Regions from separate parts of the Staphylococcus epidermidis genome, predicted to be linked through region 1. Evidence: predicted binding sites of a transcription regulator. Region 1 holds the regulator's gene; each other region holds the start of a gene.
What was found. Region 1 encodes LexA, which represses DNA repair genes until DNA is damaged. Its sites were predicted from a motif close to CGAACATATGTTCG; they were not measured.

Region 1 (10,783 bases):
CAAGTACGTAAACTATCACGTCAACATGATGCATATGCAACTGTTATAAGTGGAGCTGGACCTACGATACTCACTCTTTGTCCAAAAGAAAAAAGTGGTAAATTAGTTAGAACACTACGTGAGAAAATTAATAATTGTGCTTCAGAACTAGTAACAATTAATGAAATAGGTGTTAAAGATGAAGTGGTGTACCTAAAGTCCTAAATTATTGTAAAATATAGTTAAGAATAAACTTTTAATAACTCTTGAAAGGAGTTCTATACTATATGACTCAGTATAAAATGGTAGTTTTAGATATGGATGATACTTTAATGAATAGTGATAATAAATTATCCATTGAGACAAAATCTTACTTATTAGATATTCAAAAGCGTGGTTATTATGTGGTATTGGCCTCAGGTAGACCAACAGAAGGTATGTTACCTACTGCGAGAGAATTAGAGTTAAATAAATATAACAGCTTCATTATTAGTTATAATGGAGGTAAAACTATAAATATGGCTAATGAAAATGTAGAGGTCGATCAGCCTGTTTCAAAGGAAGATTTCGATAATATTGTAGATTATTGTAGAGATAAGAACTTTTTAGTACTTACTTATGATAATGGATATATCATTCACGATAGTAGTCATGAATATATGAACATAGAATCACAACTTACCGGATTACCAATGAATCGTGTTGCTGATTTGAAGGAATATATTAATCATAGTGTACCCAAAGTTATGGGTGTGGATTATGTAGGTCATATTACCGAAGCACGTATTGAATTGGATGGTTACTTCAATAATGATATTGATGTGACAACGAGTAAGCCTTTTTTCCTAGAGTTTATGGCAAAGAATGTTTCGAAGGGGAACGCAATAAAAGCACTTTGTAAAAGATTACAAATTTCTCTAGAAGAAGTTATAGTATTCGGGGACAGTTTGAATGATAAGTCAATGTTTGAAGTTGCTGGATATTCTGTAGCAATGGGAAATGCTAGTGATGAACTCAAGAAAATTGCTGACGAGGTAACTTTAGATAATAATTCTAACGGTATTCCTTATGCTTTAAAAGAACTTTTGGTTTAAAGTATTATTACAATGAATTAATATGTAAATTAATAATTTTAAGGTTAATTGAATCTGACTTCTCTAAATATAAGTAGTAAGTCATAAAAAACTGTCGATATAAATATAATTAAAAAATTTTCTTTTTAATATAATATATAAGTCTGAAACATAATCTAGAATAATAGCCCGTAAATGAATTTTCAAAATTTATTTACGGGCTTCTTTATTCATAATATAAGTTACATAATTAACCTTCATCCATGCCTACAATTTCTTTATTGAATATATTTAAATCTTTATTTACTTTTTCTTTCAAATCAATTGAAAATCGAGACTTTCAATTGATTTGCTATTTCGCAGTATGTGTCCAGTCATGTTTTCCTTTATAGCGTTTAACATGTGCATATACTTGATCTGCGGCATAATCTAGGTTTGTATAAACAGTAATGCTATATGCTGATTGATTGACCCCAAAAGGTTCTTCAAGAAATACTTCTTTAAGATGAGAGAAAAGGTCATTCATTTGCGTGTGCTCTAAGCTTGGATATTCTCTCAAAGTCCGTTTTAAGAGCTTACCATTTTTTTCTTCAAGTGCTTGAACAACTATAACAAAGCGTTCCTCTTTCTTTATAACATCATCGAATAAATTTGTTTGTCCAACCATGTTATCCACCTCTATACCATTTTATTATCTTTATTATACATTATAAGTTTTAATCATAAAATAACGAAAATTTATATATGGTGTTAAATCATTCAAAAGAGGGTGAACAAATTTCCTATCGAATTCGAAGCTCCACTATAGTCTATAGTCTCGACATATATTTTCAGTAGAAATTAAGTATGAAATACTCTTTAGCATTGAGATTACTGATATTGAAATTGATGTATGCATTTTGAGTTCAACTATCAATTACTAATATTAAAAAGGCCTGTGACAAAAATACACGTCACAGGCCTTCTTAATAATTAATTCTTGTAATTATGCGGAGTTAAATCTATTTCTTCCAGTTTGACAAAATGTGTCCGTTTGATTAATTTATGAGCAATATAGATGATAGCTAGAATAAATAATGGTGTAAAGTTTCGAATGACACCTAAAATATCACCAGATGCGATACTACCAAAGGAACTACCTAATAATAAGAATAATAATGTGAAAAGGACAATAATAGGTCCGACTGGGTAAAAAGGTGCTTTATATGGCAACAGTTTATCTGGATTTTTACCCTGTTTTTTAATTGCTTGTCTTAATCTAATTTGTGACCAAATACTAGATCCCCAAACTACAATAACCATAGATCCTATGATATTTAATAAGTTAAATACAGCATTAGCATTAAAATTAGCATAAACAATGACTAATACAATAATAATATATGTTGTAATTAATGCACGCATAGGTAATTTAGTTTTATCATTGAGTTTTCCAAAGAATTTAGGTGCTTGTTTATCAGCACTTAAAGAAAATAGCATTCTACTTGTTGTATAAATACCAGAGTTAGCTGCTGATAATAATGATGTTAAGATAACAGCGTTGATGACTGATGCAGCAAAAGCGATCCCTATTCTATCGAAAACAATTGTAAACGGACTTTGTGATACAGACTCATTTTCATTAAGTAAAAGTGGATCCGTATATGGAATGATGGCAGCTATCACAGCTATAGACAATACGTAAAAGAGTAATATTCTCCAAAATACCTGTTTTATAGCTTTAGGCATTGATTTTTCGGGATTATTTGATTCACCAGCTGTTACTGCGACTACTTCAGTACCACCAACTGAAAAACCTGCAACTAAAAGAACGCTTAATATGCCTGATATTCCACCGACAAAAGGTGCTTGACCTTTAGTATAATTCTCAAAGCCATATGTATGACCACCAAGAATACCGAAAATCATCATAATTCCAAAAATAATAAATACAATTATAGTAATGACTTTGATCAGTGATAACCAAAACTCAGTTTCTCCAAAAGCTTTAACAGAAAAAATATTAATTAAAAACAACAGAGTTAAGAAAATTAAGCTCCATGTAAGTGGATTTAAAACTTTAAATACATCCCAATATTGTAATACATTGGAAGCAACAATGATATCTACACTTGTTACAAGTGACCACATACCCCAATACAACCAACCCATTGTAAAACCAAGTGACGAATCAACAAATCTGGTAGAGTATGAACTAAAAGAACCAGAAACCGGATAGAAAGTTGCTAATTCTCCTATTGATGACATTAAAAAATAAAGCATAATACCAATTAGTATATAAGCTAATATAGCTCCTCCTGGGCCAGCTTGAGAAATGACACTTCCAGTTGCCACAAAAAGTCCAGTACCTATAGCGCCACCTATTGCTATCATGGATATATGTCTCGAATTGAGACCACGTTTCATATTATTATCTTCCATATGCCGTCTCCCATCTATCTTAAAATATATCCCTCATTTTAATCTTTTTAAAGATACTATTCAATAACTTTTTAGTACTTTAAAGCGTAATTGTTAAATTTTTCTGATATTTCTTATATTTTTCTATCAATAACTTTAAAATAAGTTTATTTGCTATCGGAAAAGGGTTTAATTAAAATAGATACTACATAGTAATCAATATTAAATATAAAAGTGAGGGGGAGCTTGCTATGTCAAAACAGGATGGAAAATTAACTGGACTTTTTGGTGCGCCAGTTTCGGATAGAGAAAATAGTATGACAGCAGGACAACGTGGACCATTATTAATGCAAGACGTTTATTATTTAGAACAAATTTCTCACTTCGATAGAGAAGTGATTCCTGAACGTCGTATGCATGCGAAAGGTTCAGGTGCATTTGGTACGTTCACAGTTACAAATGACATCACACAATATACAAATGCGAAAATATTCTCAGAAGTCGGAAAACAAACAGAGATGTTTGCACGTTTTTCTACTGTTTCAGGAGAACGTGGAGCAGCAGATTTAGAACGTGATATACGTGGGTTTGCCTTGAAATTCTACACTGAAGATGGAAACTGGGATTTAGTAGGTAACAATACGCCAGTTTTCTTCTTTAGAGATCCTAAACTATTTATTAGTTTGAATCGTGCTGTAAAACGAGATCCACGTACAAATATGAGAAGTGCACAAAATAACTGGGACTTTTGGACAGGTCTACCGGAAGCATTGCATCAAGTGACAATATTAATGTCAGATAGAGGTATGCCAAAAGGATTCCGAAATATGCATGGATTCGGTTCTCATACGTATTCTATGTATAATGATAAAGGTGAACGTGTATGGGTAAAATATCATTTCCGTACACAACAAGGAATTGAAAACTATACTGACGAGGAAGCAGCTAAAATTGTAGGTATGGATAGAGATTCTTCACAGAGGGATTTATATAATGCTATCGAAAATGGAGATTATCCAAAATGGAAAATGTACATTCAAGTTATGACAGAGGAACAAGCTAAAAATCATCCAGACAATCCTTTTGATTTAACAAAGGTATGGTATAAAAAAGACTATCCACTGATTGAAGTGGGAGAATTTGAATTGAATCGTAATCCTGAGAATTATTTTCTTGATGTAGAGCAGGCAGCGTTTACGCCTACAAATATTGTTCCTGGGTTAGATTATTCACCAGATAAAATGCTACAAGGACGTTTATTCTCATATGGAGATGCCCAACGTTATCGTTTAGGAGTTAATCATTGGCAGATTCCTGTCAATCAACCTAAGGGAGTTGGAGTTGAGAACTTATGTCCATTTAGTCGTGATGGACAAATGCGTTTCTTAGATAATAACCAAGGTGGAGGCCCACATTATTATCCTAATAATCAAGGTATATATGAGTCACAGCCTGAACACAAGAAGCCACCATTCCCGACAGATGGTGATGGTTATGAATATAATTATCGCCAGGATGATGACAATTACTTTGAACAGCCAGGTAAATTATTCAGATTACAGTCTGAAGATGCAAAAGAGCGTATCTTCACAAATACAGCTAATGCAATGGATGGGGTTTCTAAAGATGTCAAAGTTCGCCACATTCGCCATTGCTATAAAGCTGATCCAGAATATGGGAAAGGTGTAGCAAAAGCTTTAGGTATTGATATCAATCAAATAGATTTAGAGACAAATCAAGACGAAACATATGAAAACTTTAAATAATCTAAAATTCTTAGATTGCTTACCACTGAATTATATGATACAATCTTAAATCGTAAGAATTCCTAACAACATTAGAAAGGGTGTTTAACGTGCGCGTAAATATTACATTAGCTTGCACAGAGTGTGGCGATCGTAACTATATTACTACTAAAAATAAACGTAATAATCCTGAACGCATTGAAATGAAAAAATATTGTCCAAGATTAAATAAATATACGTTACATCGTGAAACAAAATAATTACTTATCTTTCAAATACGACAATTTGAAACGAAAACTCTCCTTAACTCATAGGGGAGTTTTTTTTATAGTTTGTACTTAGAAGAATTTTCACTTGTATATTTTGAAATATATGTTATTCTATAAAACGTAATTATTACGATTTGTAGAAAGAGGTTATAATATATGGCGAAGAAATCTAAAATAGCAAAAGAACAAAAAAGACAAGAATTAGTAAATAAATATTACGAGTTACGTAAAGAATTAAAAGCAAAAGGGGACTATGAAGCATTAAGAAAGTTGCCAAGAGATTCATCTCCAACTAGATTAACTAGAAGATGTAAAGTAACTGGTAGACCTAGAGGTGTGTTACGTAAATTTGAAATGTCTAGAATTGCATTTAGAGAACATGCGCATAAAGGTCAAATTCCAGGTGTAAAAAAATCTAGTTGGTAAAAATTTACTACTTAGGTCCATTTACAATAGAAGAAAAACAATGTACATTTAAAAAGGATGAATAATATGAATGATTTTTACAAAATTAAAGGTATTATTCGTATTTTCATTAAACATTTTGAAGATTAATTCTATTGTAAGGGGTTAAAAAAGATGAAAATTTTTGATTATGAAGATATACAATTAATTCCCAATAAATGTATTGTTGAAAGCAGATCTGAGTGTAATACTTCGGTTAAATTTGGGCCTCGTACTTTTAAATTGCCAGTTGTTCCAGCAAATATGCAAACAGTCATGAATGAAGAACTTGCACAATGGTTTGCAGAAAACGATTATTTTTATATCATGCATAGATTTAATGAAGAAAATAGAATTCCATTTATAAAAAAAATGCATCATGCAGGGTTATTTGCTTCTATTTCTGTTGGAGTTAAAGAAAACGAATTTAATTTTATTGAAAAATTAGCTTCTTCATCGCTCATACCAGAATATATAACAATTGATATTGCTCATGGTCACTCAAATTCAGTTATAAATATGATTAAGCATATAAAAAAACATTTACCAAATAGTTTTGTGATAGCTGGTAATGTTGGGACGCCTGAAGGAGTAAGAGAACTTGAGAATGCCGGTGCAGATGCTACAAAAGTAGGTATTGGTCCAGGAAGAGTATGTATTACTAAAATTAAAACTGGATTTGGTACAGGAGGTTGGCAACTTTCTGCGTTAAATCTTTGTAATAAGGCAGCTAGAAAACCTATTATTGCAGATGGAGGGTTAAGAACCCACGGTGATATAGCCAAATCAATTCGTTTTGGTGCCACTATGGTAATGATTGGCTCTTTATTTGCTGCCCACGAGGAATCACCGGGTGAAACCGTCGAGCTAGATGGCAAAAAATATAAAGAATATTTTGGTAGTGCCTCAGAATATCAAAAAGGTGAACATAAGAACGTTGAAGGTAAAAAAATGTTTGTAGAACACAAAGGATCTCTTAAAGATACCCTTACTGAAATGGAACAAGATTTACAGAGTTCAATTTCATATGCAGGAGGAAAGGACTTGAAGTCATTAAGAACAGTTGATTACGTCATAGTAAGAAATTCAATCTTTAATGGTGATAGAGATTAGTAAAAAGTAGTAGGTGAATACAATTAAAAGATTTCTTTTATTGATTACAGTTTTACTTTGCATCGTTATTTTTACGCCAGTCAAAGAAACTACTTTTATGATTAAAGCTCAAAATGATATACGTCATCAAATTAATCGATGGATTGATTCTGATTCAAATGACGATAATACTCAATTAGCGATTCCTAAAAAGCAAGAATTTGCAATCAACAATATACAGATGAATATGACTAAAAAAGATGTTGAAGCACAATTGGGACAACATAAGCGTATGACTTCGAGTGTGTATGGCACAAATTGGTACACATATTATTCAAATGATTATAATCAATTTTTGATGGTGAGTTATATTAACAATCATGTTAATGCACTGTATACAAATCAAAATCTTATTTCATCAAAATCTCAAATTAAGTATGATACTCCTAAAGATGTTGTTAGGGAAAGATATGGGCCCCCGATTCAAGTTATAAAAAAAGGGAAAGTTGGTTTTGATGTAAAAAGTAATGAATATGATGTTTTCCATAAAGACCATATTTATACCACAGTATTTTATGATAAGCACAGAGATAATGGTGTGAAGTCATTATTACAAGTTAGTGAGAAAATGGAAAATCGATTAAGATATCAATATGGGAAACCATCTAAATTACTTGCAAAGAGTTTTGAGTTGCAAAATTTTGACATTGTCAATGCTGAAAGAAAACAGCATGGCTTAAAAACATTAGATTATTCTAAGGATGTTTCTCATACTGCGCGTAAGCATAGTGTTGACATGGTTAAGCATAATTATTTTGACCATGTAAATCAAAAGAAACTTTCTCCTTTTGATAGATTAAAAAAAGATGGAATAGAATTTAATGCTGCTGGAGAAAACTTAGCATATGGACAATTGAATAGTATCTATGCACATGAAGGTTTGATGAATTCATTGGGGCATAGAAAGAATATTTTAAACACCCATTTTGATTATTTGGGCGTAGGTGTATATTTCAATGATCGAAGACAACCCTTTTGGACCGAAAATTATACAAGTTAAATGTTTATATATATGACTTATGGGTAAATATAGTCCGTAAGGATGTAGATAAATATGAAGCAAAAAAATAAAAAACAAACTGATATACTTGAAAAAGTGAAAGAAATATTAGATAAGAAAAAAAAAACAAAATCGGTTGGTCAGAAGTTGTATTGAATTTTTCTCTCGCAACAGGTGTGGTTTAGAGTGAAAAAATTGATAAAAGCGTTATCTTAACACTAACACTGGCATCGAAATTAATATATTAAATAACCCTAGGACATCAGTTGCTGTCCTAGGGTATTTGTTTTTTAAACCATATAAAAAATATAAGGAGGCCTACACTTAAAAATAAGATATTGATTATAAATTTATTACATTTCTCTATATAATCCTATTACTTTACCTACTACAATGACATTATCTAAGTAAATAGGCTCCATAGTACTATTTTCAGGTTGTAGTCTATAACGATTTTTTTCTTTATAGAAGCGTTTAACAGTAGCTTCTTCATCTTCAGTCATAGCTACTATAATATCACCATTTTCAGCAATAGTTTGACTTCGTACAATTACTTTGTCGCCATCTAATATTCCAGCTTCAATCATACTTTCCCCAACTACATTTAAAATAAATATATCGCTGTTATGTGTTGAAGTTAAGTGCTCTGGTAGTGGAAAATATTCTTCTATATTTTCTACAGCTGTAATTGGAACGCCGGCTGTAACTTTACCGATAACCGGAACATGTATTGTTTCCTCTACATTTACCTCATCTAATTGTTCACTAACTATCTCGATAGCTCTAGGTTTAGTAGGATCTCTTCTTATATATCCTTTTTCTTCTAATCTAGATAAATGTCCATGTACTGTAGAACTTGAAGCTAAACCGACAGCTTCGCCAATTTCTCGAACACTTGGTGGATAACCTTTTGTTTGAACAATTTTCTTAATATAATCATATATTTCACTTTGTCGCTTAGTGAGTTCTCTCATAAATAGGCACTCCTTATTGTTGTTTGAGATTATTATATCATTAATTACATTTTCTAACAAACATTTGTTCGTAATGTTGTTGACACAGAATTTATGTTCTGATAAATTACTTATACAAACAAATGTTCTAGGAGTGATATTGGATGATTTTAAAATACAAATATAAATTTTTAACATATATGACAATAGTAATAGTATCTTGTATTATTTTTTCAACTTTCTTTTTAAGCGTTAACCAAGGTGCTCAATCAGAACAAACGTACGAAATGACTGACCACAAGATTCATCAACATAATCAACAAGGAACTACTCAAAACTATAAAGACAAACAAAATAGCGAACAGAATGATCAGTCTGTGTTCGCATTAGTTAATTAACTTTCATATTATCTACTGTAAAATGAGCGTAACAATTTGGTTATGCTTATTTTTTTGATATATTCTACTCAAGTAATAAGTATTATTAAAACTAACAGAATATTTGTTAATTATTATGATAGCAATAATAAAATTTAATGCATTAAGAAAGAGGTTTCAAATGAGTAAAGAAAATTTAAATATTGATAGAATAAATGAATTAGCCAGAAAAAAGAAAGAACATGGCTTAACCAATGAAGAGGCTAAAGAACAGACTAAATTAAGAAGACAGTATTTAGAAGAATTTAGAAAAGGGTTTAAGCAACAGATAGAAAATACTAAGGTCATTGACCCTGAAGGAAATGATGTGACACCTGAAAAGTTAAAAAAGATACAAGAAGAGAAACACAATAAATAAAACAATAGAGCTCGACCCATCATTGATATATAAGTTGAAAATTTTCGTAGTCATTGATGATTTACTTAGAAATAATTTATTTTTAATTAACTTTTAGGGAGTTAAACTACGTATATAGTTTGAATCCAGTTATATCCTTAGATCTAATTTATCTGATTTTTCTTTATCATTTTAAAATAAAATAAGTTATAATTAAAAATAGATATTAATTGTAGAAGGGAAGACACAACGATGTTTAATGAAAAAGATCAATTAGCTATAGATACGATACGTGCTTTAAGCATTGATGCAATCGAAAAAGCAAATTCAGGACACCCTGGATTACCTATGGGAGCAGCACCTATGGCGTATACTTTATGGACGCGCCACCTTAATTTTAACCCTCAATCTAAAGATTTTTTTAATAGAGATAGATTTATTCTATCAGCAGGTCATGGTTCGGCTTTATTGTATAGCTTATTACATGTCTCTGGTAGTTTAGAACTTGAAGAACTTAAACAATTTAGACAATGGGGTTCGAAGACGCCTGGACATCCAGAATATAGACATACTGATGGCGTAGAAGTTACTACTGGTCCATTAGGTCAAGGTTTTGCCATGTCTGTAGGGATGGCGTTAGCAGAAAGTCATTTAGCAGGTAAATTTAATAAGGACCAATTTGATATAGTTAATCATTACACTTATGTATTAGCGTCAGATGGTGACTTAATGGAAGGTATCTCACATGAAGCTGCATCTTTTGCAGGTCATAATCAGTTAGATAAATTAATTGTCCTTTATGATTCAAATGATATATCTTTAGATGGAGATTTAGATAAATCATTTTCTGAAGATACAAAACAGCGTTTCGAAGCCTATGGTTGGAACTATATTCTAGTTGAAAATGGTAACGATTTAGATGAGATTGATAATGCAATCACTCAAGCTAAATCACAACAAGGACCTACTATTATCGAAGTTAAAACTATTATCG
Region 2 (10,783 bases), 480 kb from region 1:
TACCTTCAGCAAGTTCAAGTGCTGTCTCAATAGAGTCCGCTAAACGCGTCTCAATGCCATCTTTAACTACAAGTCTATCAACAACAACTTCAATTGTGTGATTTTTATTTTTATCCAATTGAGGCACTTCATTTACATCGACGATTTCATCATCAACACGTAAACGCACATATCCTTTCTTACCTATATCTTCAATTAATTTTTCATGATTTCCTTTTCTATGTGATATAACTGGAGCAAGTAATTGAATTTTTGTACGTTCTTCCAATTCTAAAATACGATCAACCATTTGTTGAACAGTTTGTGATTCAATTTCTATACCGTGATAAGGACAGTACGGTTTACCGACACGCGCATATAATAATCGAATATAATCATAGATTTCAGTCACAGTGGCAACGGTAGAACGTGGGTTTTTACTTGTCGTCTTCTGATCAATAGATATTGCTGGTGACAAACCTTCAATGGTATCTACATCAGGTTTGTCCATTTGTCCTAAAAATTGTCGCGCATATGCACTTAACGATTCCACATAACGTCGTTGACCTTCAGCATAAATAGTATCGAACGCTAACGAAGATTTACCTGAGCCTGAAAGTCCAGTCATGACAATCAACTTGTTTTTAGGTAATTCAATATCTACTCCTTTTAAATTATGTGCTCGTGCACCTTTTACTACAATTGACGGTCCTTTCATTTAATCGTCACCCTTCTGCTTTTAATTCAAATAACATATCTCTTAACTCTGTTGCTTTTTCGAAATCTAAATCTTTGGCTGCTTTTTTCATTTCTTTTTCTATATTTTCTATTGTTTTTTGACGTTCTTTCTTTGTCATTTTCTTAGGTAATTCAGTTTGTTGTTGTTGATTTGTCTCATCGCTCTCCACAGTAGCACTAATGACGTCGTGAATCTTTTTGTTAATTGTTTTCGGCGTGATGCCATGTTCTTTGTTATGAGCAATTTGTATTTCTCTACGTCTTTGTGTTTCATCTATTGCATATTGCATAGAATCTGTAATTTTATCCGCATACATAATGACTTCTCCTTTGTCATTACGTGCTGCTCGCCCAATAGTTTGAATAAGAGATCTATCAGAACGTAAGAAGCCTTCCTTATCTGCATCTAAAATTACAACTAAAGATACTTCAGGTATATCTATACCCTCTCTCAGCAGATTGATCCCAACTATTGCGTCGTAAGTACCCATACGTAAGTCTCGAATAATTTCTATTCGTTCTAATGTTTTAATTTCTGAGTGTAAATAATTAACTTTAATCCCCGCTTCTTTCATATATGTAGTTAAATCTTCACTCATTTTTTTAGTAAGTGTTGTCACAAGTACACGTTCATCTTTGTCAACGCGATCTTGGATTTCACTTAAAAGATCATCGATTTGATTCTCAGTTGGACGCACATCAATTTTAGGATCAAGTAAACCAGTAGGTCGTATAATTTGTTCAACCATTTCATCTGTATGTTCTAACTCATATGGGCCTGGTGTAGCTGAAACATAAACAAGTTGTTTTGTTTTTTCTTCAAATTCTTCAAATTTTAATGGTCGGTTATCCAACGCACTTGGCAAACGAAATCCATGGTCTATTAATACTTGTTTACGAGCTCTATCCCCATTGTACATACCACGAATTTGAGGTAACGTAACGTGAGACTCATCAATCATGACAAGCCAATCATCTCCAAAATAATCAAGCAATGTATATGGTGTTGAACCTAATGGTCTTAAAGTTAAGTGAACAGAATAATTTTCAATACCTGAACAAAAGCCCATTTCTCTCATCATTTCTAAATCGTAGTTAGTACGTTGTTCTAACCTTTGAGCTTCTAATAATTTATTCTCATCACGTAATTCTTTTAGTCTCTCTTCTAATTCTTTTTCTATACGTTCAATAGCTACTTTCATTTTCTCTTCACGAGTAACGAAGTGTGAAGCAGGGAAAATTGTAAAATGTTCACGTTCTCGAATTACTTCACCAGTTAAATAGTTAACTTCTCTGATGCGATCAATTTCATCTCCAAAAAATTCTACGCGAATACACATTTCTTCTCTAGAAGCTGGGAATATTTCAACAACATCTCCACGCACTCTAAATGTACCACGTTGAAAATCTATGTCATTACGTGAGTATTGTACATCAACTAACTTTCTCAACAATTCGCTTCGTTCCATCTCCATACCAACACGTACACTAACAACCAAATTTTTATATTCTTCCGGATTACCTAAACCATAGATACAACTAACACTTGCGATAATAATGACATCATCACGTTCAAATAAAGAACTTGTAGCAGAATGTCGTAGTTGGTCAATTTCATCGTTAATGGAGGCGTCTTTTTCAATAAAAGTATCTGTTGAAGGCACGTATGCTTCAGGTTGATAGTAGTCGTAATAACTAACGAAATATTCAACTCTATTTTCTGGGAAAAATTCTTTAAATTCACTATATAGTTGACCTGCTAATGTCTTGTTATGTGCAATAATAAGTGTAGGTTTACCAACCTCTTTAATTACGTTACTCATAGTAAAAGTTTTACCTGTCCCAGTTGCACCTAATAAGGTTTGATGACGTTTCCTTTCATTTACGCCATCCACAATTTTTTGTATCGCTTGTGGCTGATCACCTTGTGGCTCAAATTCAGACTTTAACTTAAATGGAACATGTTCTACCATTCCAAAATACGCCTCCTAATATTGTTATCATTTATAAAGATTTTACACATCTCAAATCAATTACTTTTTCATGAATATCATTTTCTATTTTAACAAATTCTATAAGAACAATACAAACATTTGTTCGCTTGTGAAATATAACATTTATAATGCTTATTCTAAAACAAGAGCTCTAAGATGATTTCTTATGTAAGAAATTGTCTTAGAGCTTTATTTATCAGTAATGTATGATGTGCGATGTTTTTCTTAAACGTACAATCAAATACATATTATATACACACTGCACTTTAAAATCTTTCGCTTTTATATTCACAATGTATCAATTATTATGTTCTAGCTATTAAAATATTTACTATTTAATATTTAGTTATTAATGTTTACACCATGGATTACTTAATATTCAAAATACTATAAACATCAATTTAAAGTAAAAAATGAGCAATAATGATGATTCAACAATTTTAAAATAAAATCATAATCACTATTATTACAGTTCAATGTAATAATAAATCAAAAAAACAAATACTTCAAAATTTTTGTTTGAACAAACGCATTCTTAAGAATCATTTTGGTTCTTATGAAATTCAAGTTGATCAATTATTAAATAACCAGCTAATAAACTTGTCACATCTATAAAAATAATCCATTCGTTGTGAAAGAATCCTTTATAAACTGATGCCCCTATTATTACCAGTGTGACTAATGTACCAATCCATTTACTTCTAGTCACCACACTAAACAGCACAACTAATATACAAGGAAAGAAGGCCGCACAAACATACCAAATCATTATCGTCACCCATTTCTTCTGTTTAGAATTGACATTGTTGTTTCACGTAATTCAGTTCGAGGAATAAAGTTTTCTGTGAGCATTTCAGGTATAACATTTTCAATAAAATCTTTTACAGATTCTAAGTGATCAAATTGTATAATAGTTTCTAAACTCATTTCATATATTTCAAAAAATAGTGGCTCAGGATTACGTTTTTGTATTTCTCCAAATGTTTCATACAATAAATCAATTTTATCAGCAACAGATAGAATTTGACCTTCTAGAGAATCATCTTTACCTTCTTGTAAACGTTCACGATACACGTGCTGATATTGTGTTGGTATCTCCTCTTTGATAAACGTATCGACCATTTCTTCTTCAACTTGGGAGAATAAATGTTTTAATTCCTTACTTGCGTATTTTACCGGTGTTTTGATATCACCTGTAAACACTTCAGCAAAGTCGTGGTTGAGTGACTTTTCATAGAGACTCTTCCAATCGATTTTATTTCCATGATATTCTTCGACAGTAGCCATATATTGCGCAATTTTAGTTACTTTAAAAGAATGAGCTGCGACATTGTGTTCAAAATATTTAAATTTACCTGGTAATCTTATTAATTTTTCTAAATCTGATAGTCTTTTAAAATATTGATGCATTCCCATAATAAGACACCTCCTTAATATTAAAATTAGTCTATATTCTTATTGTTATTATATCAATCAATATTATTATTGAAAGTAAATTATCATGTAAATCATTTCTATTTTATTACAAAAGAAAAAGTAGAATAATGAATTCATTTTGAACTCACTATTCTACTCTAATACGTAATTTATGGGTAAAACATGTTGATATATATGGAGGTGTTGTTCAACCAACATGATTTTCAATTTAATTGTCTAGAACGTTTATATAACATAAGAGACAATTATACGCGCAGTTCATTCACACTTTGAATATAAATAGCCATTTAGTGAATGTAATTATATGAATTAGGGTTGCTAATAGTTCTGTAAGATTTTACGTTAACGCCACCATTCCAGTTCATTTCCGAAACAGTTACAGAACCATTAGAATTGATTGATTCAACAACGCCAACATGTCCATAAGCACCAGCCCCATTTTGACCCGGACCACTTTGGAATACAGCACCAACCTCAGGTGTGTGATCTACATTAAAGCCAGCCTGATTAGCTGAATATGCCCAGTTACTAGCGTTGCCCCATAGACTTCCAATTGGTTTCCCTAGCTCAGCTCGACGATCGAATGCATAATAAGTACATTGACCAGTAGTGTATAAATTACCTGAGTTAGATACACTTCTTAGACCATCATAGGCGTTTGACACAGAGTATGTATCAGTTGATTCACTATCATAATTATCATAAGTAGTGTTGGAAGTATCAGTTGATACATTATTATATCCTACTGGAATGTAGTTAGTTTCATAATTTACGAATGTGTTTGTGTTATTAAATTGTTCAAATGCAGTTTCAGATACTACAATTTCATCTCCCGGAAAAATAAGAGGTTCTACACCAGGATTTAATGCATAAAGCTCTTCTAAAGAAAGATTATGTTCTAAAGCAATTTTATATAAACTATCTCCAGGTTTTACAATGTAAATACCTAAGTTTGATTGATTTGTAATTACATCACCCGTTGCATATGTGTCTAGTTGCGACGTCTCAGATTCTTGTGCGTTAGCTGCAGTGTTGATTGCAATAAAAGCTGCAATCGAACTTAACGTTACAGTTAGCGTTTTTTTCATCTAGTTGTCATTCCTTTGCTAGTTGATTATTAATTCACAAATTTAATATAGCACAATCAAATGAAGCTAAGGGTATTGTTATATTGATGTAATATAATAGTTAAGAAGTGTATTTTTACATCTAGAGGTGATTATCTACTCCACTAGTTCCTAACCTTATGATGTACAGGTCAAATTAAAGTCATTCTCGTATAAGATTGAATTTACTACGGTAACATTAGAAAATGCAGACTACATATAAAGTAAATATAACTTTAAAAATTAACTCCCTATTCTGTCTGCTTAATGAAAAATACGCATAATCATTGATAAATCAAATAATGATTATGCGTATATCAATTATACGTCTCGACTATCCATTTCTTTTCTTAAATAAGCTTCTATGAATGGGCCTATTTCTCCATCCATAACAGCGTCTACTTTACCAGTTTCTTCATTCGTACGATGATCTTTAATCATTGAATATGGATGAAAGACGTAAGAACGAATCTGACTTCCCCATCCAATGTCTTTTTGTTCGCCTCGAATTTCAGCCATTTCTTGCTCTTGCTCTTCTAACTTTAATTGATAAAGTTTGGACTTCAACATTTTCATTGCAGCTTCTCTATTTTTTATTTGAGATCGTTCATTTTGGTTGTTGACTACAATACCTGTAGGGTGATGTGTAATTCTAATTGCAGACTCAGTTTTGTTAATATGTTGTCCACCAGCGCCTGAAGCTCTAAAAGTATCCACTGTGATATCATCTGGGTTAATCTCAATTTCAATTTCATCATTATTAAAATCAGGAATAACATCACATGATGCAAAAGAAGTATGGCGTCTACCAGATGAATCGAAAGGTGAAATTCTAACTAAACGATGAACACCCTTTTCTGCCTTTAAATAACCATAAGCATTATGTCCTTTAATAAGTAATGTGACACTTTTAACGCCTGCTTCATCTCCTGGAAGATAATCAACCGTTTCAACTTTAAAGCCATTTTGTTCACAGTAACGTTGATACATCCTAAGAAGCATACTTGCCCAATCTTGTGATTCTGTACCGCCAGCACCGGGATGAAGCTCTAATATAGCATTATTTGCATCATGTGGTCCGTCGAGGAGTAATTGTAACTCATATTGATCAATTTGTTCTTCAAATTGCTGAACTTCCTCTTCTAATTCTATCTTCATATCCTCATCATATTCTTCTTGTAATAACTCTCTCGTCGCACTCATATCATCGACAGCATTTGTCAGTTGATAATACCCATTTACTATAGATTTTAGTGCATTGTTCTTATCAATGATATCTTGTGCTTTAGTTTGATCATTCCAAAAATCAGGATCGGTCATCATTTCTTCATACTCTTGTATGTTCGTCTCTTTATTTTCTAAGTCAAAGAGACCCCCTAATTTGATTTAAGTGATTTTGATATTCTTCTAAATTTCTTTTAATTTCAGATAGTTCCATTCATCTTCTCTCCTATTTAATCATACTATGTCATAATATTTATATCATACAGTATATGCCTATTTTTTAAAAATAAACGGCCATTTCATCGCTATATCATATTACTAAGCATTTAACTTACAAGCGATGTAAATAAAGGCTGAGTCATTCATAATTAGATATGCCTCAGCCTTTATATTTAAACTATTTTATTGATTACGCTTTTCCATGACAATTTTTATATTTTTTACCACTACCACATGGGCATGGATCATTTCTACCTACCTGATCACCTTTTACAATCGGTTGGGGCTTTGCTTTTTCTTTGCCATCTTCAGCAGTTACATGTTTTGCTTCACCAAAGCTTTTAGATTTTTCACGTTCTACATCATCTTCAAACTGAACCACTGATTTCAAGATATACTTACATGTATCTTCCTCGATATTTTGCATCATGATATCAAATAATTCATGACCTTCATTTTGATAATCACGAAGTGGATTTTGTTGTGCATATGAACGTAAATGAATACCTTGACGCAATTGATCCATCGTATCAATATGATCAGTCCAATGTGTATCAATTGAACGTAATAAAATCATCCGCTCAAATTCACTCATTTGGTCTCCTAATGTTTCTTGTTGCTGTGCATATGCTTTTTCAATTTTAGACCATACAATTTCAAAAATATCTTCTGAATCTTTACCTTTAATTTCTGTATCTTGAAGATCTCCTTCTTGCAAGAACACATCATTAACGTAATTGATAAATGGCGTGTAGTCAGGATTATCGTCTTCTTCATTAATAAAATGATTAATCGCACGTTGCAATGTAGAACGTAACATCGCGTTAACGACTTGAGAACTTTCTTCACTATCAATGATTTCATTACGCTCATTATAAATAATTTCACGTTGCTTACGTAAAACTTCATCGTATTCTAGAATACGTTTACGCGCGTCAAAGTTATTACCTTCTACTCGTTTTTGAGCTGATTCTACAGCTCGAGATACCATTTTCGACTCGATTGGCGTTGAATCATCCATTCCTAAACGGTTCATCATTTTCTGTAAGCGTTCTGAACCAAAACGTACCATTAATTCATCTTGTAAAGATAGGTAAAAACGACTATCTCCTCTATCACCTTGGCGTCCTGAACGTCCACGTAATTGATCATCAATACGTCTTGATTCATGACGCTCAGTACCAATAACAGCAAGTCCACCTAACTCTTCAACACCATCACCAAGTTTAATATCTGTTCCACGTCCAGCCATATTTGTGGCAATTGTAACTGCACCTTTTTGCCCCGCGTTTGAAACGATTTCAGCTTCGCGTTCATGATTTTTAGCGTTTAATACGTCATGTCTGACACCACGTTTTTTTAGTAAATTTGAAATATATTCAGAAGTCTCAACAGCAACAGTACCTAGTAAGACGGGTTGTCCTTTTTTATGTTTTTCTACAACATCTTCAACTACCGCATCAAACTTTCCTTTTTGACTAATATAAATTAAGTCTGAATTATCTTTACGTTGAACAGGTTTGTTTGTTGGAATTTGGGTAACTGTCATATTATAGATATTACGAAATTCTTCCTCTTCGGTTTTCGCTGTACCAGTCATCCCCGCTAACTTATTATACATTCTGAAATAGTTTTGGAAAGTAATGGATGCCATCGTTTTAGACTCATTTTGAATTGCTACACCTTCTTTAGCTTCAATTGCTTGGTGTAAACCTTCAGAAAAACGACGTCCAGGCATTGTACGTCCAGTAAATTGGTCAACAATTAATACTTCACCGTCAACGACCATGTAATCAACATCGCGTTGCAAAGTAACATGAGCTCTTAAAGCTGTATTAATATGACTAATCACTTCCACATTTTGAACATCATAAAGATTATCTACTTTGAACATACGTTCAGCTTTATCTGCACCTTGTTCTGTAAGATGTACAGCTTTGGTTTTTTCATCATAATTATAATCATCTTCCGCTTTAAGCATTTTTGCAAAAACATTTGCTTGAGTATATAAAGAAGTAGATTTTTCCGCTTCACCAGAAATAATTAAAGGTGTTCTTGCTTCGTCGATCAATATGGAATCGACCTCATCAATAATTGCAAAATGTAGAGGACGCATTACTCTCTCTTCAGCATAGTTCACCATATTATCTCTAAGATAATCAAACCCAAGTTCATTATTCGTACTATAAGTGATATCTTGTGCGTAAGCCTCACGTTTTTCTTCAGTTGACTTACTATTTAAGTTCAAACCTACAGTTAAGCCAAGATAGTTATATAGTTCAGCCATTTCTTCACTTTGTGAACTTGATAGATATTCATTGACTGTAATAACATGTACACCTCTACCAGCTAAAGCATTCAAATACGTCGGCATGGTTGCAGTCAATGTTTTCCCTTCACCTGTTCTCATTTCTGCAATATCACCTTTATGTATAGCAATACCACCCATTACTTGTACTTTATAAGGAATCATATTAAATACTCTCTTTGACCCCTCACGTACAAGTGCATAAGCTTCAGGTAAAATTTTATCTAAATAATCATTTTGTTTTTTTACATCTTCAATTTCTGCTAACTCTTTTTGAAAAGATTTTGTTTTTTCACGTATTTCTTCATCGGTTAATATCGCAGTATCTTCCTCTAAAGCAAGTACTTTATCTGCTAACTTACCTAATCTTTTAATTTCTTTTTTATTGCCGTCAACAATTTTCGATAAAAATCCCATTGCACGCGTCGCTCCTTTAACTAAAAACTGTTTGGCTTACAACAATTTATCTTATCATTTATATCGCTAAATTTATACTTATATACTCATGAAGTAATGCGTGTTAACTCAATTTTTCACAACACTTCACTTTGATTCGACTGGCAACAGCCTTTTTCTATAGACAATCATTTATATTATAAAATGTATATAAACATTTCAATTAACAATAATTTTATTTTAACACGTTGCAATCATTTTTTTCTCGCAATCAAACACGTTTTTAAAAAATAACGCAACGCGATACCTTTAACTAATATAGAAATTTAAAATCAAAGTTTAAATATAAATCGTCAAATCACACTAGCATATTTGTAAGCATACTGTCTATTAAATACTCATTTAATTGGTTAATTTAAAATTTAAGCAAACAAAATAAGCTGAGACACTTATTAAGAATACGAACTCCAAAGCTTGATTAATGTCATATCTACTTTGAAGTGAACATATCAAAACAATGCCCCAGCCTATGTTTATTAAGTTCTATTTTGTAGTCAAGCAAACTAAGAATACCTATGTGTATTAGTAACCCTGATTCTATTAATCATTATTACCTTATTCAATAAACTGATAAGAATTCTTAATTCAACTTCGGCAATATTATAGTCTATAATATACAAGTCAATTTATTCAGTTGTTTCAATCAGACCGTATTTGCCATCTTTTCGTCTATAAACAATGCTTGTACCATCAGTTTCTCTATCGGTAAAAATAAAGAAATCATGTCCCAATAAATTCATTTGCAATACTGCTTCTTCAGAATCCATTGGTTTTAAGCTGAATTGTTTAGAACGAATAATTTCAATATCATTTTCACTTTCTATATCATCTGCATGATTGTTTGTTGTAGACTCTTGTACTTCAGCAACAAAGATATCTTGATCTCCACGATCTCTATGTTTACGATTTACACGAGTTTTGTATTTACGTACTTGTCTTTCCAATTTGTTAGTAATTAAATCAATGCCTGCATATAAATCATCATGTCTTTCTTCAGCTCTAAGAGTGACATCTTTTAAAGGAATTGTAACTTCAATTTTAGTTGTAGAATTAGAATAAGTTTTAACTCTAACATGTGCTACAGCATTTGGCACATTGTTAAAGTATCTTTCTAATTTACCTACTTTCTCCTCAATATAGTTGCGAATTGCATCTGTGATAGTGAGGTTATCTCCATGAATTTCAAATCTAATCATAGTAATCTCTCCTTAAACCTCTATATTGAATACTTCTTACCTATATTTTACCATGTTTATGTTATCGTGCAAACGCAAACACTTTGAATTTTCTGACTTTTTTATCGTACAATTTACACCCTGCGT
Region 3 (10,783 bases), 600 kb from region 1:
AATTAAAACAGTTACATGCAGAACGAAAAGTTAAAACCGAGAAAAAAGTTGATAAAGCAATAAATGATTTAGTTCAAAAAAATAAAGAAATTAACTTTAATATCGTTTCTAAACATTCAAAAGTTTCTAAAGCTACATTATATAAAAATAATAAAATTCGAAAGAAAATAGAGAAGTTACGTGAACAAAACAATGAAATATTTGTTCATAAAAATAAAAATGACGGTAAAGATGCGTTAATTTCCTCTTTAAAAAGAAGAGTAAATTCTTTAGAAAAAGAGAAAAAAATGTTGAAAGAAGAAATTAGCGTTTTATATTCTAGGTTATATGAGGATATTTAAAATAATGGACAATAAAAATGAAAAGATTCTTGAAGATATTAATAAATTACAAGGCTATAAAGTAACATATCAATATGCTACTGCTATAAATATAAAAGATAATAACATGAACCCTTGGTTTGAAAAAATTGAGGAAATTCTATTGAATGTAAAAGGAGTTATACGCATTTTATCTCCTGACAACCCCCAGGTAAATTATGATTATTGGGTTTTACCTGGAAAATATAAAAGACATACAAAAGAATATCACGAAAAACTAGAAAAATTTTTAGAAAAATTTGCTACTAATGTAAATATTAATGAAGGATTGTTTGATCAAAAAAATATACATGGATACAAATATAAAAAATATATATTCACTCCACATATTGAAATTACTCATGATAACACTTTAAATTTATTTTTTTTAACCTTAACTATATTTAACAATGGTACATTTGTTGTAGAAATCATTGAAGATTTAGAGAGTATAGACTTTGGAAGCGACTTGTATAGTACTTTCTCATATGTAAAAGATACGATATATCCTCTAATTAATCAAGAAAATAATAATAGACAAAGACAGTATCAATTGTATGGCAATAGACATGGTAAAAATATTAGAGATGTTTCTAGGCAAATTAATAGAATTATAAAAAATAATAGTAAGGATATTTTTGAATATAAAGTATCTAAAAATATGGACTTTGAAGTTTATTATTTAGCTAATGAAAATGAATTTACTGATGATCCTTTTTATGAGGATGTGAAAATTCAAGAGTGGTTAGTAAATGCGCCTATTTTTTCATTTGAAGGAAAAAGTAAACATTTTAGGCAAGATGGTTATAGCGATAATTATATAAATTTCTTGAATAAAGCATCAATTTTTGTAGTTTGGATGAATGAGCAAGAAGGAGATGTTTTAGAACAATGTTCTCAAATGGCAATTTATTTCAGTAGTTCTGCTAATTTCTTTTTCTTAGAAACTATGTTAAATGAATTACAATTGTATGGGTATCAACAATATAATTTAAATGGAAAAAAAGAAGCCCTATATTTTAGACAATGGATACTAAATTTCAAGAGATCTATTGCAATTATTTATAGAACAGAGCTTTTACCTAGTTTATATTTATATTTGTATCTAAAGAATAATAATGATTTTAAATCTCCTCAGTATATTGAAGAATTAAACAAAGAAGAATTATCACTAATTGAATTGGAGCAGTCATATAAGGAAGAAGAAAGAAGCGAAAAATTAAATAAACTTTTGTTAATAATAAGTCTTTTATCAATTTTCCAAGTAGTAGAAATTTTTTTCAGTGATAAAAATAATATATTTAATATCAGTATCATACTTATAATGATTTTGCTAGAAGTATTTCGAAAAAGGTAATTATAAGAACACTATTTAAGCTTTTAAAAAGTTTAAATAGTGCTAAGTGATACTACAAACGTTAGTATTATTTAAATTATATATATTATTGTTAGTATCAGAAAAGGAAAATGTATTACCAATTTCATCCTTTTTTAAAATTTTTCCCGTATATTTTGAAATGTTACCGTCTTCCCAATATGTGATTGTACATAACTCATCATTTCTAATTTTTATTTGGAAAATCTGATCTAAATTATCTAATGAATCATATGTTAGCAATGGTTTTTCAACTTTATCTTGATTCATTATGATTTGCTCTAAAATTTCAAACTGTTTTGGGAGAGTCGCAAAAGCTTGCCATTTGATTTTTCCCCGCCCTTGAGGGATTTTAGGTTTTAAATATTTTCTTGGTATTTTTCTATAATCAGTTTCATATTTATATTCATCTGGCGCATTAGGATTTGGAATCATGTTAACCACCTCATCATCATTATAGAACGTATGTTCTTTTTCGGCAAGGATTATATAATTTGTTAAGGTGATTAATTAATTCAAAATAAGTTATTTTCTAGATAGAAAAGCTGAGTAAGATTATCGAGATTTTATAACTATAGTTACTGGAATTATAATGTTAGGTATGTTAATGGTATTTTCTCTTTTAAAATTAATGTGAACACAAAAAATAGAACATATATAATTATAAATAATATATATGTTCTACGATATTATGAATTTTTATGAAAGATAGAATTATATCAGTATTTATTATGCATTTAGAATATTAAAATTCCTTCATTACACTCTTGGCGGTTTCACTTATCAACTTATCATTTGGCTTATCACTTTTATTGTCTTTATTCGTAAAAATGACTAAAACAATAGGTTCAGATTGGCCCTTAGGATAAACAAAAGCAACATCATTTCTAGAAGCATATGTTATTGCTTGACCACTTTTATCAGCAACCTTACAGTCTTTTGAAACACCGTCTTTAATTAAAGTATCTCCGCTTTTATTATTTAACATTAAATCAAGTAAGAATTTTTTGTTTTCTTTGCTTAATTTTCCATTTGCGATAAGTTTATTTAAAGTCTTACCGAAAGCAGCAGGTGTTGAAGTATCTTTTTTGCTCTTTGGTGAATAGTAATTTAATTCTATCTCATATCTAACTGGATTTGTTACTTTATCTCCTAGTCCTTTTAGACGTTGTTTAACTTTTTTGTTCCCACCGATTTCTTTTATAATTTTATTGTTTGCTGTATTATCACTATATGTCATTGAAGCCTCAATAAGTTCTTTTAAAGTGATATCTTTTCCTACATATTTTTCTAAAATAGGAGAATAAGCAACTATATCATCTTTGTTAATATGTATTTTTTTATTTAACTTATTATAAGGTACTTGTTCTAACAAAATAGCACTATTTATCGCTTTTGAAGTCGAAGCATAGGCAAATCTCTTATCTGAATTAAATTTTACTTCCTTACCACTTTTAGTATCTAAAGCATAAACACCAATATGAGCATTATATTTTTTTTCTAAATCATTTAACTCTTTGGCATGTGGACTGTTTGAATTACATGCACTTAAAACTAAAGCAATTGCAATTAAAAATATTAACTTTTTCAAAATAAACCCTCCAATATTACAAATATAATTTTTATGAATAAATAATATTACATTTGTAATATTTGTGTCAATAGTTTATTATAAATATTTGAAAGAAGGTGTCAAAATGGCTAAATTACTAATAACGAGCGTAGTAAGCTTTTGTTTTATATTTCTATTGTTAGTATTTTTTAAGTACATATTAAAACGCTATTTTAATTATAGTTTAAATTATAAAGTTTGGTATCTAACTGTGCTTGCTGGATTAATACCTTTTATCCCAATTAAATTCTCTTTTATAAAATTTAATAATGTGAATAATCAAGCGCCCACAGTTGAAAGTAAGTCACACGACTTGAACCATAACATAAATACCACCAAACCTATTCAAGAGTTCACAACAGATATCCATAAGTTTAATTGGGATTCAATTGATAATATCTGCACAGTTGTTTGGATAGTTTTAGTTATTATTTTAAGTTTTAAATTTTTGAAATCCTTATTATATCTTAAATATTTAAAGAAACAGTCACTTTATCTAAACGAAAATGAAAAAAATAAAGTAGATACGATACTTTTCAACCATCAATATAAAAAAAGTATTGTGATTCGAAAAGCAGAGACTATTCAATCTCCAATAACTTTTTGGTATGGGAAATATATTATTTTGATTCCTAGTTCATATTTTAAAAGTGTAATTGATAAAAGACTAAAATATATAATACTGCACGAATATGCTCATGCTAAAAATAGAGATACTTTACATTTAATTATCTTTAATATCTTCTCTATTGTTATGAGTTACAATCCATTAATACATATTGTAAAAAGAAAGATAATTCATGACAATGAAGTAGAAGCCGATAGATTTGTTCTTAATAATATTAACAAAAATGAATTTAAAACTTATGCGGAATCTATTATGGACTCCGTATTAAATATTCCATTTTTTAATAAAAATATATTAAGCCATTCATTTAATGGTAAAAAGTCATTACTCAAAAGAAGATTAATTAATATAAAAGAAGCCAATTTGAAAAAACAGTCTAAATTAATTCCAATTTTTATTTGTATTTTTACTTTTTTGCTCATAGTAATTCAAAGCCAGTTTTTGATGGGACAATCCATAACTGATTATAATTATAAAAAGCCCTTACAGAACGATCACCAAATTTTAGATGAAAGTAAAAATTTTGGTTCAAATAGTGGATCTTTCGTCATGTACAGCATGAAGAAAGACAAATACTATATTTATAATGAAAAAGAAAGTAGAAAAAGATATTCTCCTGATTCAACTTATAAAATTTATTTAGCGATGTTTGGACTTGACCGTCATATCATAAGTGATAAAAATTCACGTATGTCATGGAATCATAAACATTATCCTTTCGAGTCTTGGAATAAGGAACAAGATTTAAATACAGCAATGCAAAATTCAGTTAATTGGTACTTCGAACGTATTAGTAATCAAATACCAAAGAACTATATTGCGGCTCAACTCAAGCAATTAAATTATGGTAATGAAAATTTGGGAAGTTATAAAAGCTATTGGATGGAAGATAGTTTGAAAATATCTAATCTTGAACAAGTAATAGTTTTTAAAAATATGATGGAACAAAAAAACCATTTTAGTAAAAAAGCAAAGAATCAATTATCTTCTTCATTATTGATTAAGAAAAATGAAAAGTATGAACTGTATGGGAAAACAGGTACAGGTATAGTAAACGGGAAGTATAATAATGGGTGGTTTGTAGGTTACGTAATTACTAATCATGATAAGTATTATTTTGCTACACATTTATCAGATGGAAACCCGTCTGGGAAAAATGCTGAATTAATCAGTGAAAAAATATTAAAAGAAATGGGTGTTTTAAATGGCCAATAAGCAAGTTGAAATATCTATGGCTGAATGGGATGTTATGAATATAATATGGGATAAAAAATCAGTATCAGCTAATGAAATTGTAGTTGAAATTCAAAAATATAAAGAAGTTAGCGATAAAACGATTAGAACATTAATCACAAGACTATATAAAAAAGAGATTATAAAACGATACAAATCAGAGAATATTTATTTTTACTCATCAAATATTAAAGAAGACGATATTAAAATGAAAACTGCTAAAACCTTTCTTAATAAACTGTATGGAGGGGACATGAAAAGTTTAGTGCTAAATTTTGCGAAAAATGAAGAATTAAATAACAAAGAAATTGAAGAATTGCGAGCCATTTTAAATGATATTAGTAAAAAATAAATAGATATAGGGTTCAAACATAATTTACATATATATTATGTTTGAACCCTATTAAATTAGATTTTTTTATGAGATTAGTACATATAACCATTTGTGCCCATTTAACCATACCACGACCGGTAGGAATATTTTTATCTAGCATGTCTCGTGGTATATTACGGTAATCCATTTCATTAAATATATCTTTCATTATTCAATCACCTCAATCCTTATAGTTTCATTATACGAACATTTGTTCTGTTTTTCAATATAAAGTTTTTGGCAATATAATTGTTCGTGATGTTTTAGTATGATCGAAGTAATTTCTAATTTGATTTCGTTATCATAAGTAGTAAGTTAATAAGTAAAATGACTTTTCGTTGTAAATTAAACATACTTAAAGGTAAAATTGAATCAATGATTAATGATTTTATGGAGGTTTTGGTATGACATTAGGTTATATAGGTTCTTATACTAAAAAGAGTGGTAAAGGTATATATCGCTTCAAACTAAATGACGAAACAGGAGTTATTGAAGCGTTAGAAACTGGTTATGAAATTGAAGCGTCAACTTATCTTACTCGTAATGAATCGTTTTTATATGCGATTACTAAAGAAGGTGAAGAATGTGGTGTAGCTAGTTTTAGTATTAAAGAAGATGGACAACTGGAATTAATTAATAAATGTCTAGCATCAAAACAGGGAACTGGTTGTTACATTCAAGTGTCTAGTAATGGTAAATATTTATTTGAAGCGGTTTATGGTGCAGGACTTGCAAGGATTTATAAATTAAATCCAATTACGGGAGCAATAGAGAAATTAATAGAAGAACTTGAGCATGAATTTCCAACTGGCTCACATGAAAGACAAGATTCATCACATGTTCATTTTTTAAATGAAACACCTGATCATAAGTATGTTGTAGCTACTGATTTAGGTACAGATAGAGTTGTAACATACAAATTTGGTGAGGATGGTTTAAAACAATATGCAGTTTCTCAATTCAAAAATTCAGACGGGCCTCGCCACATCGCTTTTAGTAATGATGGACGACACGCGTATATCGTTCACGAGCTATCAAATGAGGTGAGTGTTACAGAATACCAAGACGGTAAGTTCATTGAGCTAGAGAGACATTCAACTATTCCAAGTGACTTTAACGGGGAATCGAAATTAGCAGCAGTGAGACTATCACATGATGGGAAGCACTTATATATAAGTAATAGAGGGCATGATAGTATTGCTATATTTGAAGTTTTAGAAGATGGCAGATCACTGAGAAGTATTGAAATACAACCAAGTTACGATGCCTTTCCAAGAGACTTTAATATAACTGAATCAGATAACTATTTAATTTGCGCACATCAAGAAGGAGAATCAAAAGTTTCAATTTTTGAGCGTGATAACATAACTGGTAAACTTTCATTAAAAGATAAAAAAGCTATAGCAAATGAAGGTGTTTGTGTACTACTATAAGATGTCTTTGAATAATAGAAAAGTGATATAAAAAGCCCTTGAGTGGTTATGAGATAAAAAAACAAAACTCTGTATATCACTCAAGGGCAAATCATATGGAGATAACTAACACTAGTTCTTGAAGAAGGTTTTAATATATTTAAATTTACCTTTATATGGAGGGAAAAATAAACTCGATTCTAGACGTGTAGATTTAAATGTGTATGATTTCATATGACTAAATGTATCAAAAGAATACTTACCATGATATTGACCTATGCCTGAAGAACCTACACCACCGAAAGGTAAGTTAGGATTAGCTAAATGCATTAACGTATCGTTAATTGCACCGCCCCCAAATGATAATTCTTCAACCACTCTATGTGTCATGTTTTCATCTTCGCTAAAAAGATACAAACTTAGTGGTTTTGATTTACTTTGGATGATTTCAAGTACTTCATCGAAATTATCATAAGTAATAATAGGCAAAATGGGACCGAATATTTCTTCTTTCATGATTTTATTGTCATTGGTTATGTTATCCAATAAAGTAGGTTCAATATATAAATCTTCTTTAGAACTATTACCTCCAAAAACAACATTATCTTTATGAATTTGAATCAAGTCATTCAACCGATTAAAGTGTTTTTGATTAACAATCCGTCCGAAATCAGGGCTTTTTTCAATATTTTCTCCGTAAAATTCAGTAATTGTTTTTTTAAGAGCTTTTATTAAATCATTTTTAACTTTCCGCTGAACTAATATATAATCTGGAGCGACACATGTTTGACCAGCATTAGTAAATTTACCAAAACTAATACGTTCACTCGCTACTTTGATATTGGCTGTATCATCGACAATGACAGGTGATTTACCGCCAAGTTCAAGAGTAACTGGAATTAATTTTCTTGCTGCAGCTTCATAGACAATTTTTCCGACTTTTTCACTGCCAGTAAAGAACATATAATCAAATGGTAGACTTAATAACGTTTGGGTTTCTTCAATACCACCTTCAACAACAGAAACGTATGCTTCATCAAATGTATCTTCAATGATGTCCTTGATCACAATGGCAACATGAGGTGTTAACTCTGAAGGTTTAACTATAGCAGTATTTCCGGCAGCTATTGCTCCGATGAGAGGCTCGAAAACTAATTGAACCGGATAATTAAATGGTCCTATAATAAGCACCGTACCGTAAGGTTCTTTTTTAATATAACTCTTTGTAGGGAATAAGTAGAGTGGTGTATCCGTTTGTTTGGTTTTCGACCAATTTTTTAACTCTTTGCGCATTAGCTTTATGCTTTTCAAAAGCATACCAATTTCAGTTGCGTATGCTTCAACCTTACTTTTACCTAAATCTTTATATAAGGCATCTAATAATTCATTTTCATGATTTTTGATATTTTTACTTAGTAATTTAAGTTGTTGTTTTCGAAATTTAAGGTTTTTTGTTTTATGCGTATTAAAAAAAGCTTTACTATTGTTAAATTTATCTCTAATTATTGTCATAAAATTACCTCCAAATTATTTTTTTGGTAAAGAGGTTGAGATAGTCCTGAATATATTAAATGAGAACATAAAAAGATTAGTGATTATTTCTTCTTAAATATAAAAATTTTGTTTAAAAAGTTACAAAAAGGGAGTGGAATAGAATTCATATCGAATTCTTAGTCCACTCCTGAAATTTAGAACTAACAATTTAATAACACCTGATATCAATGTGTTATTAAATCAATCAACTACTGAGAAATTACTCTAGGATGAAAAAATATATCATGGGCAACAATATAGTTTTAATGCTTTTAAAGTTATTGAGTTAAAACTTCAGTGATTTGAGGAACAACTTGTTTTTTTCGTGATACAACGCCAGATAAGAAAGCCATACCATCATCTAGTTGTACTTTAAATGCTTCTCCAACTTTATCTTTTTCAGCACCAACTACAAGGATTTTAGAATCGCTGTTAATAATATCAGTAACTACAAGAACGAATAAATCGTATTTTTCATTGGCACTCATTTCTAACATAACTTTTTCAAATTCCTCTTTACGATCTAAAACTTCATCAATATCTACAGTATTGACTTGAGCAATACGTGTTACATAATCTCCCATATTGAATGATTTAGCATCCATATTGACAAGTGTTTCAGCAGATTTATCTGTAGTTGAAGCACCTGCTTTTAACATTTCTAAACCATATGCTTCTAAATCAACATTTGCAATATCTTTAAGTGCTTGAGCAGCATCTACATCTTCTTTTGTGCAGGTAGGTGATTTAAATAATAAACTATCAGAAATTATAGCTGAAATCATAAGTCCAGCGATTTCTGGTTTAATTTCAAATCCACGTTCTTTATACATTTTATATAAAATTGTTGCACTACAACCAACTGGTTCTGCTCTATAGTATAAAGGGCCAGCTGTTTCAAAGTTAGAAATTCTGTGATGATCTATCACATGTTTAATTGTAGCGTTTGAAATAGTATCTGCACTTTGTTGAAACTCGTTATGGTCGACTAAAATAACATCTTGTCCTTTTAAATCTTCGTTTAATAATTCTGGAGCTTCTACGTTAAAATAATCTAGTGCAAATTGAGTTTCCGCACTTATTTCACCTAAACGATAAGCTTTTGCTTCAGTATTACCAGTTTGTTGCTCAAAATCAGCCATAATTAAAGCTGAAGAAATAGCATCAGTATCTGGATTTTTGTGCCCGAAAATAAAAGTTTTTGTCATTTTCAATATCTCCTTATACATATATTGTTAATCATATTTTATCATGATTGTTGTTTAATCTTCTACTTTTGCACCAAGAGAATTTTTAAAATGGGAGAGTGCCCATTGATGACCATCTTGATTAAAAGATGCTACGCCTCTAATTGGGATAGTGATGTTATAACCTAAATTGTATGCTGAAACAGCGGTATGCAAAATACAAATATCCGTGCAAACACCCACAATTTCAATATCATTGATTTGTCTTTCACGTAATAAACTATCTAATGGTGTACCGTAGAATGAATCGTATCTCGTTTTATCTAAATAATGTACATTCATTTGGTCTTTAATTGAGTTGTATAATCTACCTACCTCGCCATATAACTCACGACCTGGTGTTTGATGAATATTATGATTGGGGAATAATTTACTTTCAGGATGAAATTTATCATTTTCATAATGCAAGTCCATTAGGAAAAATATTTCCTGTTGATTATTATGATAATTTTTTATACGCTGAGTAATAAAAGTTTCAATTTCTTGTCCAGGTTTGCCACATGTTAATTTACCATTATCGTCAATAAAATCAAAAGAGTAATCTACAATGATTAATGCTTTGTTACTCATTAGAACAGCCTCCCAATATGTGTTTAAAAAGCGTTAGATTGGTATATTTATATAAAGCTAAAACTTTTGTAATCGTTTAAATTAAATTGGCAGTAAAAATATACACCATAATTAAAACGAAATGTAATTATAGTATATAGACTTTACTTTAAGCACACAATCATTATTTAAAATATATGAGGAGTTATAACATGTTTATCAATGCAAAAGATTTCGGATTAAAAGAAAAAAGTAAATATAAGGATACAAGAGCGATTCAAAAAGCATTAAATTACGCAAAAAAAGGCAGACACACTGTTTATATACCTAAAGGAACTTATTATATCAGAAAAGCTTTAGTTATTTATGATTCTACAACATTGTTATTGGAAGAAGGTGCAACACTTTTAAGAAAAGGGAAAGATGCATTATTAAAAAATGGTAGACGCTTAAAGCTATATC

Region 2: uvrB (excinuclease ABC subunit UvrB) is a predicted target of LexA. The motif match lies at 2,804-2,817, and genes of this name have one in related genera.
Region 3: FNL83_RS04480 (YolD-like family protein) is a predicted target of LexA. The motif match lies at 2,193-2,206, and genes of this name have one in related genera.

The regions. Positions count from the first base shown of each region.
Region 1 covers NZ_AP019721.1:1,505,633-1,516,415, reverse strand. Annotated here, with positions in the region: gene thrB (homoserine kinase) at 1-204, shown strand, start outside; gene FNL83_RS07405 (Cof-type HAD-IIB family hydrolase) at 267-1,073, shown strand; gene FNL83_RS07400 (hypothetical protein) at 1,405-1,719, opposite strand; gene FNL83_RS07395 (amino acid permease) at 2,025-3,473, opposite strand; gene FNL83_RS07390 (catalase) at 3,704-5,218, shown strand; gene rpmG (50S ribosomal protein L33) at 5,308-5,457, shown strand; gene rpsN (30S ribosomal protein S14) at 5,623-5,892, shown strand; gene guaC (GMP reductase) at 6,046-7,023, shown strand; gene FNL83_RS07370 (CAP domain-containing protein) at 7,037-8,062, shown strand; gene lexA (transcriptional repressor LexA) at 8,416-9,036, opposite strand; gene sosA (DNA damage-induced cell division inhibitor SosA) at 9,180-9,413, shown strand; gene FNL83_RS07350 (DUF896 domain-containing protein) at 9,574-9,810, shown strand; gene tkt (transketolase) at 10,042-10,783, shown strand, end outside.
Region 2 covers NZ_AP019721.1:1,989,979-2,000,761, forward strand. Annotated here, with positions in the region: gene uvrA (excinuclease ABC subunit UvrA) at 1-697, opposite strand, end outside; gene uvrB (excinuclease ABC subunit UvrB) at 705-2,690, opposite strand; gene FNL83_RS09765 (CsbA family protein) at 3,247-3,480, opposite strand; gene FNL83_RS09770 (YfbR-like 5'-deoxynucleotidase) at 3,486-4,127, opposite strand; gene FNL83_RS09775 (COG3942 and LysM peptidoglycan-binding domain-containing protein) at 4,436-5,236, opposite strand; one part of gene prfB (peptide chain release factor 2) at 5,576-6,619, opposite strand; one part of gene prfB (peptide chain release factor 2) at 6,621-6,692, opposite strand; gene secA (preprotein translocase subunit SecA) at 6,888-9,422, opposite strand; gene hpf (ribosome hibernation-promoting factor, HPF/YfiA family) at 10,088-10,657, opposite strand; gene FNL83_RS09795 (ComF family protein) at 10,719-10,783, opposite strand, start outside.
Region 3 covers NZ_AP019721.1:906,963-917,745, forward strand. Annotated here, with positions in the region: gene FNL83_RS04470 (DUF6262 family protein) at 1-341, shown strand, start outside; gene FNL83_RS04475 (hypothetical protein) at 346-1,716, shown strand; gene FNL83_RS04480 (YolD-like family protein) at 1,759-2,169, opposite strand; gene blaZ (penicillin-hydrolyzing class A beta-lactamase BlaZ) at 2,480-3,325, opposite strand; gene blaR1 (beta-lactam sensor/signal transducer BlaR1) at 3,432-5,189, shown strand; gene blaI (penicillinase repressor BlaI) at 5,179-5,559, shown strand; gene FNL83_RS04500 (hypothetical protein) at 5,573-5,728, opposite strand; gene pglS (6-phosphogluconolactonase) at 5,985-7,013, shown strand; gene FNL83_RS04510 (aldehyde dehydrogenase) at 7,125-8,504, opposite strand; gene FNL83_RS04515 (manganese-dependent inorganic pyrophosphatase) at 8,804-9,733, opposite strand; gene FNL83_RS04520 (cysteine hydrolase family protein) at 9,788-10,342, opposite strand; gene FNL83_RS04525 (glycosyl hydrolase family 28-related protein) at 10,534-10,783, shown strand, end outside.